Regions from separate parts of the Bradyrhizobium sp. USDA 4486 genome, predicted to be linked through region 1. Evidence: predicted binding sites of a transcription regulator. Region 1 holds the regulator's gene; each other region holds the start of a gene.
The links. Region 1 encodes LexA, which represses DNA repair genes until DNA is damaged. Its sites were predicted from a motif close to TGTTCNNNNTGTGTTCNG; they were not measured.
Positions count from the first base shown of each region.

Region 2: ACVWY3_RS32660 (DNA recombination protein RmuC) is a predicted target of LexA. The motif match lies at 1,312-1,329, and genes of this name have one in related genera.
Region 3: recA (recombinase RecA) is a predicted target of LexA. The motif match lies at 1,278-1,295, and genes of this name have one in related genera.
Region 4: ACVWY3_RS17980 (ImuA family protein) is a predicted target of LexA. The motif match lies at 1,163-1,180, and genes of this name have one in related genera.

Region 1 is NZ_JBSRZV010000001.1:2,003,785-2,005,986, reverse strand. Features, by position in the region: gene ACVWY3_RS09830 (molybdopterin molybdotransferase MoeA) at 1-584, shown strand, start outside; gene lexA (transcriptional repressor LexA) at 761-1,462, shown strand; gene ACVWY3_RS09820 (hypothetical protein) at 1,663-1,875, shown strand; gene ACVWY3_RS09815 (hypothetical protein) at 2,072-2,202, shown strand, end outside.
Region 2 is NZ_JBSRZV010000001.1:6,920,758-6,922,959, forward strand. Features, by position in the region: gene ACVWY3_RS32660 (DNA recombination protein RmuC) at 81-1,280, opposite strand; gene def (peptide deformylase) at 1,452-1,979, shown strand; gene fmt (methionyl-tRNA formyltransferase) at 2,103-2,202, shown strand, end outside.
Region 3 is NZ_JBSRZV010000001.1:1,210,385-1,212,586, forward strand. Features, by position in the region: gene ACVWY3_RS05845 (hypothetical protein) at 742-900, opposite strand; gene recA (recombinase RecA) at 1,387-2,202, shown strand, end outside.
Region 4 is NZ_JBSRZV010000001.1:3,655,870-3,658,071, reverse strand. Features, by position in the region: gene ACVWY3_RS17985 (putative DNA modification/repair radical SAM protein) at 1-1,083, opposite strand, end outside; gene ACVWY3_RS17980 (ImuA family protein) at 1,245-2,039, shown strand; gene ACVWY3_RS17975 (Y-family DNA polymerase) at 1,930-2,202, shown strand, end outside.

The sequences.
Region 1 (2,202 bases):
GCAGCGAGGGGGCCGATACCGTCGATCTCGGTGTTGCCGCCGATACCCTGGACGCCACCACGGCGGGCATCCGCCGCGCCCGCGAGAGCGGCGCCGACATCCTGATCACCACCGGCGGCGCCTCGGTCGGCGACCACGATCTGGTCCAGCAGGCACTGACGGCCGAGGGGATCGCGATCACATTCTGGAAGATCGCGATGCGGCCCGGCAAGCCGATGATGCATGGACGCCTGGCGGCAATGCGCGTGATCGGGCTGCCCGGCAATCCCGTGTCATCCTATGTGTGTGCCTTCCTGTTCATGGTGCCGCTGATTCGCGCGCTGTCGGGCCGTTCCGTGATTCACCATCGCCGCGAACGGGCGGTGCTCGGCCGCGACGTCGGCGCCAACGACCAGCGTGAGGATTATCTGCGCGCACGGCTGGAGACGCGCGACGACGGCACGCTGATCGCCGTTCCCGTCAATCACCAGGATTCCTCACTGCTTGCGAATCTCGCTGCGGCACAGGCACTTCTGGTGCGCGCGCCGTTCGCGCCGAAGGCCGAAGCGGGCACGCCTTGCGAGGTGCTGCGCCTGCCGGTCTGAACGCGCCGGCTACACGCGTGGCGCGAACTTTGTCGCGTTCACGGTAAATTAAGCAGTTGCGGAACATGTATCGAACATATAGTGTCCGTTCATGATTTGTTTCGAGCATGTAGCGGCTTATCGCTGAATTCAGCGTCTCGGAATCGAACGACATCAACCGGGGGATTTTGGTCGAGATGTTAACGCGCAAACAATACGAGCTCCTGCGGTTCATCAGCGAGCGATTGAAGGAAAGCGGCGTGCCGCCCTCCTTCGACGAGATGAAGGACGCGCTCGATCTGCGCTCGAAGTCGGGCATCCATCGCCTGATCACCGCACTCGAGGAGCGCGGCTTCATCCGCCGCCTGCCCAATCGCGCCCGCGCCATCGAAGTCATCAAGCTGCCCGAGCTGCAGGCCGCGGCCGGCAACCGCCGCGGCTTCACGCCGAGCGTCATCGAAGGCAATCTCGGCAAGGTGAGGACGACGTCCAGCCCGCCCGCCGACGAGGGCGAGCGCCCCGTCGCCGTGCCGGTGATGGGCCGCATTGCGGCCGGCACGCCGATCGAGGCGTTGCAGACTCGCAGCCATACGATCAGCGTCCCGCCCGACATGCTCGGCTCGGGCGAGCATTACGCGCTCGAGGTGCGCGGCGATTCCATGGTGGAAGCCGGCATCCTCGACGGCGACATGGCGCTGATCCAGCGCAACGAGACCGCCGACACCGGCGACATCGTGGTGGCGCTGATCGACGACGAGGAAGCGACCTTGAAGCGCTTCCGCCGTCGTGGCGCCTCGATCGCGCTCGAGCCCGCCAATGCGGCCTATGAGGTGCGCATCCTGCCGCCGAACCGGGTCAAGATTCAGGGCAAGCTGATCGGGCTTTATCGGAAGTACTGATACCGCAAGTCCTGAGCGCGCTGTCCGCGCGCTCCGGTCGGCATCGCCATCAGAGATCGGAGCGGATGATTGTCCGCTCCCGCTGGATAGTCTTTCTGGTTTCGCTCAGATTATCCGGCCCCTGCTCCGACGCTACATCCTCGGCACGCCGCACCAAGCAGACCGCTTCGGGATGGCTTTTGAAGGTTCGAGGAGACGTCATGCGCAAGATCATCCTGAGCACGGTGGCCGCAGCGCTGATTGCGGGATCAACGTCGCAAGCCGTTGCTGCACCATCGCATCGCCATGTCCGCAAGGACACCGCCAAGGAAACGGTAGCGAGCGAGCAAGTCCGAAACGCGCGCAATGCGCTCACGCAGCCATCACAATCGGTCTGGCCATATTCCGGCTGGTCGGCGCCCGCCGGCCGCTGACACGCGCCCACCGAATGCGCGAAAGCAGGGTTTGTTCCTAGCGCCTTCGGGAAAGATAATGTGATCGCATGCTGCGGTGGCGAGCCGCAGATTTGCCTATAACCGCGCAGACGCTATGATGCTTCCACTCTGATAGAGGCCTGCGCCTCGTAAGACAGAGGCGCGGGTTGCTATCTCCGCATGAGGAGCACCCACGATGTGTGACTACAGCCTGCATGCCGTCGCATCGCGCCCTGCCGAAGTCGGCGAGACGATCGTGACGACAACTTTCCGCGGCACCTCGACGCGCGGCTTTGCCTCCGCGGCCGATCCAACAGTCGCGGTCTG
Region 2 (2,202 bases), 4.9 Mb from region 1:
CCAGCGTCTCGGTTCAACCACAATCGCTGCGACGTATTGGATGCCTCCGCCTTCGCGGGGCGTGACAATGTACTACAATTCTACTCCCCCGCCTGGAGCTTCCGCGGAAACAGCTCGCCCGCGCCCGTCGCCACCAGCCGCGGGCCTTCCGGCGCGTCGGTCTTGCTGAAATCGAGCTCTTCGATTCGCCCCGCCCGCTTCTCGATCTTGTCGGCGGAGATCAGGATCTGGCGGACGTCCTCGTTGGCGTCGGCGAAATGCTTCTGCAGCTTCAGCACGCGCTCGCGCAGGCGGCCGAGATCGTCGCCGAGCTTGATCACCTCGGTTTGGATCAGGTCGGCGGCATCGCGCATGCGTGCGTCCTTCATGATCTGCTGCATCACCTGGATCGCGAGCATCAGGAGCGAGGGCGACACCAGCACCACGCGGGCGCGATAGGCCTTCTGGATCACGTCGTCGAAACCGTCATGGATCTCGGCGTAGACCGATTCCGACGGCACGAACATCAGCGCCATCTCCTGGGTCTCGCCGGCGACGAGATATTTCTCCGCGATGTCGCTGACATGCTTCATCACGTCGCCGCGCAGCCGCTGCGTGGCGAGGCGCTTCTCCTCGTCGGTGCGGGCATCGTGCAGCGCCGTCATCGCCTCCAGCGGGAATTTGGCGTCGATGCAGAGCGGGCGCTGGTCGGGCAGGAACACGACGCAGTCCGGGCGCTTGCCGGTCGAAAGCGTGAACTGGAACTCGTAAGACCCTTTCGGCAGACCGTCCTGGACGATCGCCTCCATGCGCGCCTGGCCGAAGGCGCCGCGCGACTGCTTGTTGGCGAGCACGTCGCGCAAGGTGGTCACCTGCGTGGTGAGGTCGGTGAGGTTCTTGTGCGCGTTGTCGATGATGCCGAGCCGCTCGTGCAGCGCCCGCAGGCTCTCCATGGTGTTGCGGGTCGAGTGTTCCATGGACTGGCCGACGCGGTGGGTCACCGAATCCAGCCGCTCATTGACCGCCCGGGCCATCTCGGCCTGGCGGCCGGCCAGCGCCTGGGTCATGGCGTCGACCCGGCCGGAGGCCTCGGCCTGGGCGCGCAGCACCTGGGCCAGGCGCTCCTCGAGCTCGTCGGCCCGGATCGCCTGGGCCGTGGCGAGTTCCGCGCCGCGCCGTCCCGAGCGCGCGATCACGACCGCAATCACAACCAGCAGGATGAGGACCAGCGCGCCGAAGCCGATCAGCGCATCGATGGTGCGCACCGGCCAGTCGCCAGCCAAGAAAATGATCTCGTTCATGCCAGCCCTTCTAGCCGATTCGCATTGAGGCGCGAACGAAGAGGGAACGTATTTGGTAAAGAACTCCCTAAATTTTATGGTTAACGAAACCTGAAGTTTTATCGTGAGTGGAGCGTGAGCCGGGTTCCTGGCCGCATTGACCGCATCCGGCGCGCGGCTTAAATCGCCGACATGGCCCTACGAGAAATCATCATCCTGCCGGACAAGCAGCTGCGACTGGTCTCCAAGCCGATCGAGAAGGTCACGCCGGAGATCCGCAAGCTTGCCGACGACATGTTCGAGACCATGTACGACGCTCCCGGGATCGGGCTTGCGGCGATCCAGGTCGCGCAGCCGCTGCGGCTGATCACCATGGACCTCGCCAAGCCCAACCAGGACGGCGAGACCAAGCCGGAACCGCGCGTGTTCATCAACCCCGAGATCATCGCGTCCTCCGAGGAGCTGTCCACCTACGAAGAAGGCTGCCTGTCGATCCCCGAATATTACGAGGAGGTCGAGCGCCCCGCGAAGGTGCGCGTGCGCTTCACCGATCTCGACGGCAAGGTGCACGAGGAGGATGCCGAAGGCCTCTACGCCACCTGCATCCAGCACGAGATCGACCATCTCAACGGCGTGCTGTTCGTCGACTATCTGTCGAAGCTCAAGCGCGACCGCGTGATGAAGAAGTTCGAGAAAGCCGCCAAGCGCGCGGGCGAGTAGGGCTCTGCGTCGTTCCGGGGCGATGCGCAGCATCGAACCCGGAACCTCGAGATTCCGGGTTCGGCTCTTCGAGCCGCCCCGGAACGACCCGTCACTGGATTTGCGTCGTTCGCAGGTTTCCCCATGCCCCTCCGCCTCATCTTCATGGGCACGCCCGATTTCTCCGTGCCGACGCTGCTCGAGCTGGTCGCGCACGGCCACGAGATCGCGGCGGTCTACACCC
Region 3 (2,202 bases), 790 kb from region 1:
GCAACACCATAGCCCGACGACCCTAGCGGCCTCAGCTTACGGCAGCCTGACATTCCGGCAGATCGCGCCGCTTGCGTGTCGTGCAACGAGAAAACCCCGCTCGGTGCCGAGCGGGGTCATCGACTGGTATGGAGGCCCGGTGTTGGTCCACCGGGCGAGACGAAATTAGGAGAGTCGGCTTACAGGCGCCTGACGGCTGTCCTGAAAGCGGCGCGCCAGGAGGTCGCAGACTGGCCCCGCACCGGTCCCAATTTGGCCATCCGATCGCACAACTGGAGCCACACCGGCGGGCGAGATTCCGTTCCATCGGCGAGGCCATGGGGGAAACGTGGCGCGCCGAGAACGGGGTGGCATCATGGATAACGTAGAGCGGTCATTTGCCGCCGCGACGGCGGCTGGCTTCGTGGTGCTGGTCATCGGCGTCGCGCTGCTGATGCTGCTGTAGGGCGGCGTCAGGCGCAGCCGCAAGCGGGCCCGAGCCATCGGATCCGCACAATGGCGGCTTTCAAGAACCGAAAACAACCCCATGCACAGTAGGACGCGGGGAGATGTCGCTGCGGAATCAACGGCTCGATTTAGGTATTTAAGTACCTATAACGCCGCTTTGTCCCGAGCCATTCCTGGTCGAATGCGGGACAGGCACGGGAGCGGCGCCGGTAGAAACCGGGTCAGCTTCCGAAACGGTCTTGGCGAAAAGGTCCTGGCGAAAAAGGTCCCGGCGAAACCAGCTCCTGCCGCGGCCTAATGAACCTTGATGGGAAGGCGCAGCTCGGCGGCGCGCTCTTCGCGGTCCTTCCTACGGAACTCGTTTTCCCTGCGCTCGAACTTCGCCATCTCCTCGAGCGCCGCCTCGAGGAGGTGATTGCGCCTCGTCGCATCGTGGTGCGTGTTTTCCGTCATGGAGATCCCCGCTGTGGCGGCCCCGCTACCCGACAAAGCCGGTGGCCCCAGAAAGTTCGGTGCCGCAGCATTGCGGATTTATGACGGCGCCGCGGCTGCGTCTTTGCTGTGGATCAGCTTCAATCGAACAGAGGCACGGCCAACAAAAACGCCGCCCGCTTAAATTGAGCGCGGGCGGCGGCTTTCCAGCCCCGGGTCGGAACGAGCAATTCCCCGGTGATGAATAGTCTGCACGATCTGTGCCAAGGTTTTGTGTCACGTGGCGGGACACCCGCTGAGGCGGATCAGGCGGCTTGCACACGGCGACAATCAACTTGGGACACCGGGGGTCAAATACGGACAGTACTCGACCTGTGGTGCTGTCCCCGACCTGTGAAAAGAACATATTGCGAACATAGAACAGATGGTGTACATTGCTTTTATCGCCGAGCGCCTCGCCAATCGTTTGTCCCACACGCGAATCCTCGCCATAAGGAGCACGACCCAATGTCCGCCACTGCCCTGCGTATCGTCGAAGGATCTTCCATGGACAAGAGTAAAGCCCTGGCCGCCGCGCTCTCCCAGATCGAGCGCCAGTTCGGCAAGGGATCGGTGATGAAGCTCGGCAAGAGCGACCGGTCGATGGACATCGAGGCGGTGTCCTCCGGCTCGCTCGGGCTCGATATCGCGCTCGGCATCGGCGGCCTGCCAAAGGGGCGCATCGTCGAGATCTACGGGCCGGAATCCTCGGGAAAAACCACGCTGGCGCTGCACACGGTGGCGGAAGCGCAGAAGAAGGGCGGCATCTGTGCCTTCATCGACGCCGAGCATGCGCTCGACCCGGTCTATGCCCGCAAGCTGGGCGTCAATATCGACGAGCTTCTGATCTCGCAGCCCGACACCGGCGAGCAGGCGCTGGAAATCTGCGACACGCTGGTGCGCTCGGGTGCGGTGGACGTGCTGGTGGTCGATTCGGTTGCGGCCCTGGTGCCGAAGGCCGAGCTCGAGGGCGAGATGGGCGATGCGCTGCCGGGCCTGCAGGCGCGTCTGATGAGCCAGGCGCTGCGCAAGCTGACGGCCTCCATCAACAAGTCCAATACCATGGTGATCTTCATCAACCAGATCCGCATGAAGATCGGTGTGATGTACGGCTCGCCCGAGACCACGACCGGCGGCAACGCGCTGAAGTTCTACGCCTCCGTTCGTCTCGACATCCGCCGCATCGGCGCGATCAAGGAGCGCGACGAAGTGGTCGGCAACACCACGCGCGTGAAGGTGGTCAAGAACAAGCTGGCGCCGCCCTTCAAGCAGGTCGAGTTCGAC
Region 4 (2,202 bases), 1.7 Mb from region 1:
GCGGATGGTGGTGGTGCGGCGCGTTGCGATGATGCGTTCGACCGCCTTGGTGCCGAAGCCCGGCACGCGCAGCAGCTCCTCGCGGCTGGCGCGGTTGACGTCGAGCGGAAAGCGGTCGCGGTGGCGCAGCGCCCAGGCGAGCTTCGGATCGATGTCGAGCGGCAGCATCGCACTGTCGTCGACGATCTCGCCGACGTCGAAGCCGTAGAACCGCATCAGCCAGTCGGCCTGGTAGAGCCGGTGCTCGCGCAGCAGCGGCGGCTGTATCAGAGGCAAAGCGCGGCTGGCGTCCGGAATCGGGCTGAATGCGGAGTAATAGACACGCCGCAGCCGGTAGGAGCCGTAGAGATTGGCGCTGGTGTGAAGAATGGTGTGGTCGTTCGCGCTGTCGGCGCCGACGATCATCTGCGTGCTTTGTCCGGCCGGTGCGAAGCGCTGCGGCTTCGCCCTGGTCTTCGCGTTACGGCCTTCCTCGGCTTCGTCCAGCTTCAGCCGCAGCCGGCCCATGGTGCGGCGGATCGCGCGAACGTTCTTCTCCGGCGCGAATTGCTGCAGGCTGGTCTCCTGCGGCATCTCGATGTTGATGGAGAGGCGGTCGGCATATTTGCCGGCCTCCGCGATCAGCGCGTCGTCGGCCTCCGGAATGGTCTTGAGATGAATGTAGCCGCGGAAGTGATGCTCCTCGCGCAGTTTTCGCGCGACACTGACCACTTGCTCCATCGTGTAGTCGGGGCTGCGGATGATGCCGGAGGAGAGGAACAGGCCCTCGATGTAATTGCGCCGGTAGAAGTCGAGCGTGAGCTTGACGACCTCGTCGATGGTGAAGCGGGCGCGCGGCACGTTCGAGGAGGCGCGGTTGACGCAATAGAGGCAATCGTAATTGCAGGCGTTGGTCAGCAGCACCTTGAGCAGGGAGATGCAGCGTCCATCAGGCGCGTAGGAATGGCAGATACCCATGCCTGGCGCGGTCGAGCCCATGCCCCTGCCGTCGCTGGAATCCCGCTTCTCGGTGCCGCTGGAGGCGCAGGAGGCGTCGTACTTGGCGGCATCCGCGAGAATTTCCAGTTTGCGTTGTACGTCCATGCCTGAATCTCTTTGATTCCACTCATGAATCTTTGGCGCGCCAATTTGATTGACTCTTCAAGCGCCGTTAGCTTTATATTAGAACATATCATGAACAAATGAGCCAGCCGCTGGTTCTTCTTTTGCAGGCCACGGCAATCACCTCTGAAGGAGCGGCGAGCATGAGCAGCGCACGCATCAGCGCGCTTGCGACCTTGCGCGGCCAGATCGAGCGCATCGAGACGGCGGAGGTCATGCATCAGTATGACCGCGTCGCGCTCGGCCATGGCGAGGCCGACGCCGCGCTGAAGGGCGGGCTCGCGCGCGCGGCGATCCACGAGGTGTTTTGCGAGGGGCGGCAGGGGACAACTGCGACGGGTTTTGTCATGGGCCTCGCAGGGCGCGTCTCGGCGCAGCGGCCGCTGCTGTGGGTGCGGCAGGATTTTTCGGAAGTTGAAACCGGTGCGCTGTCGATGAGCGGGATTGCCGAGCTCGGGCTCGATCCGCGCCGCGTCGTGATGGCGCGCGCCGCCGATGTCGAGAGCGCGCTGCGCATCTCGGCCGACGCGCTCGCCTGCGATGCGCTCGGCGCGGTCGTGCTCGAGCTCTGGGGCGATGTCAGACAGTTCGATCTCGTCGCGAGCCGCAAGCTGACCCTCGCCGCGCAATCTTCAGGCGTCACCGGGCTGATGCTGCGGATGGCGGCGCAGCCGCTGCCTTCGACCGCGGAGACGCGATGGATGCTGCGTGCGGCGCATTCGCCGCCGGGGGCAATGTGGAGTGCCTGGGGCGCGCCGCGCTTCGATGCCGAGCTCTTGCGCAATCGTCATGGCCCGTGCGGCCGGTGGATCATGGAATGGAATTGTGATGAGTGCCAGTTCAGTGAACCGTCGACGTATCCTCAGCCTGTGGCTGCCGCGCCTGCCCATCGACCGGATCCAGCGGTTTTTGCAGGTGAGCAGCGGCGCGCAGGATGAACCGAGCATCGTCGTCATCAAGGAGAACAATGCGCTGGTGATCCATGCGCTCGACGAGGCTGCCGAGCGTCTCGGCCTGTACATCGGCCAGCCGCTGGCCAATGCGCGGGCGATGTGCCCGGACTTGAAGGTGTTCGATGCCGATGTCGTGGCCGATGCCAAG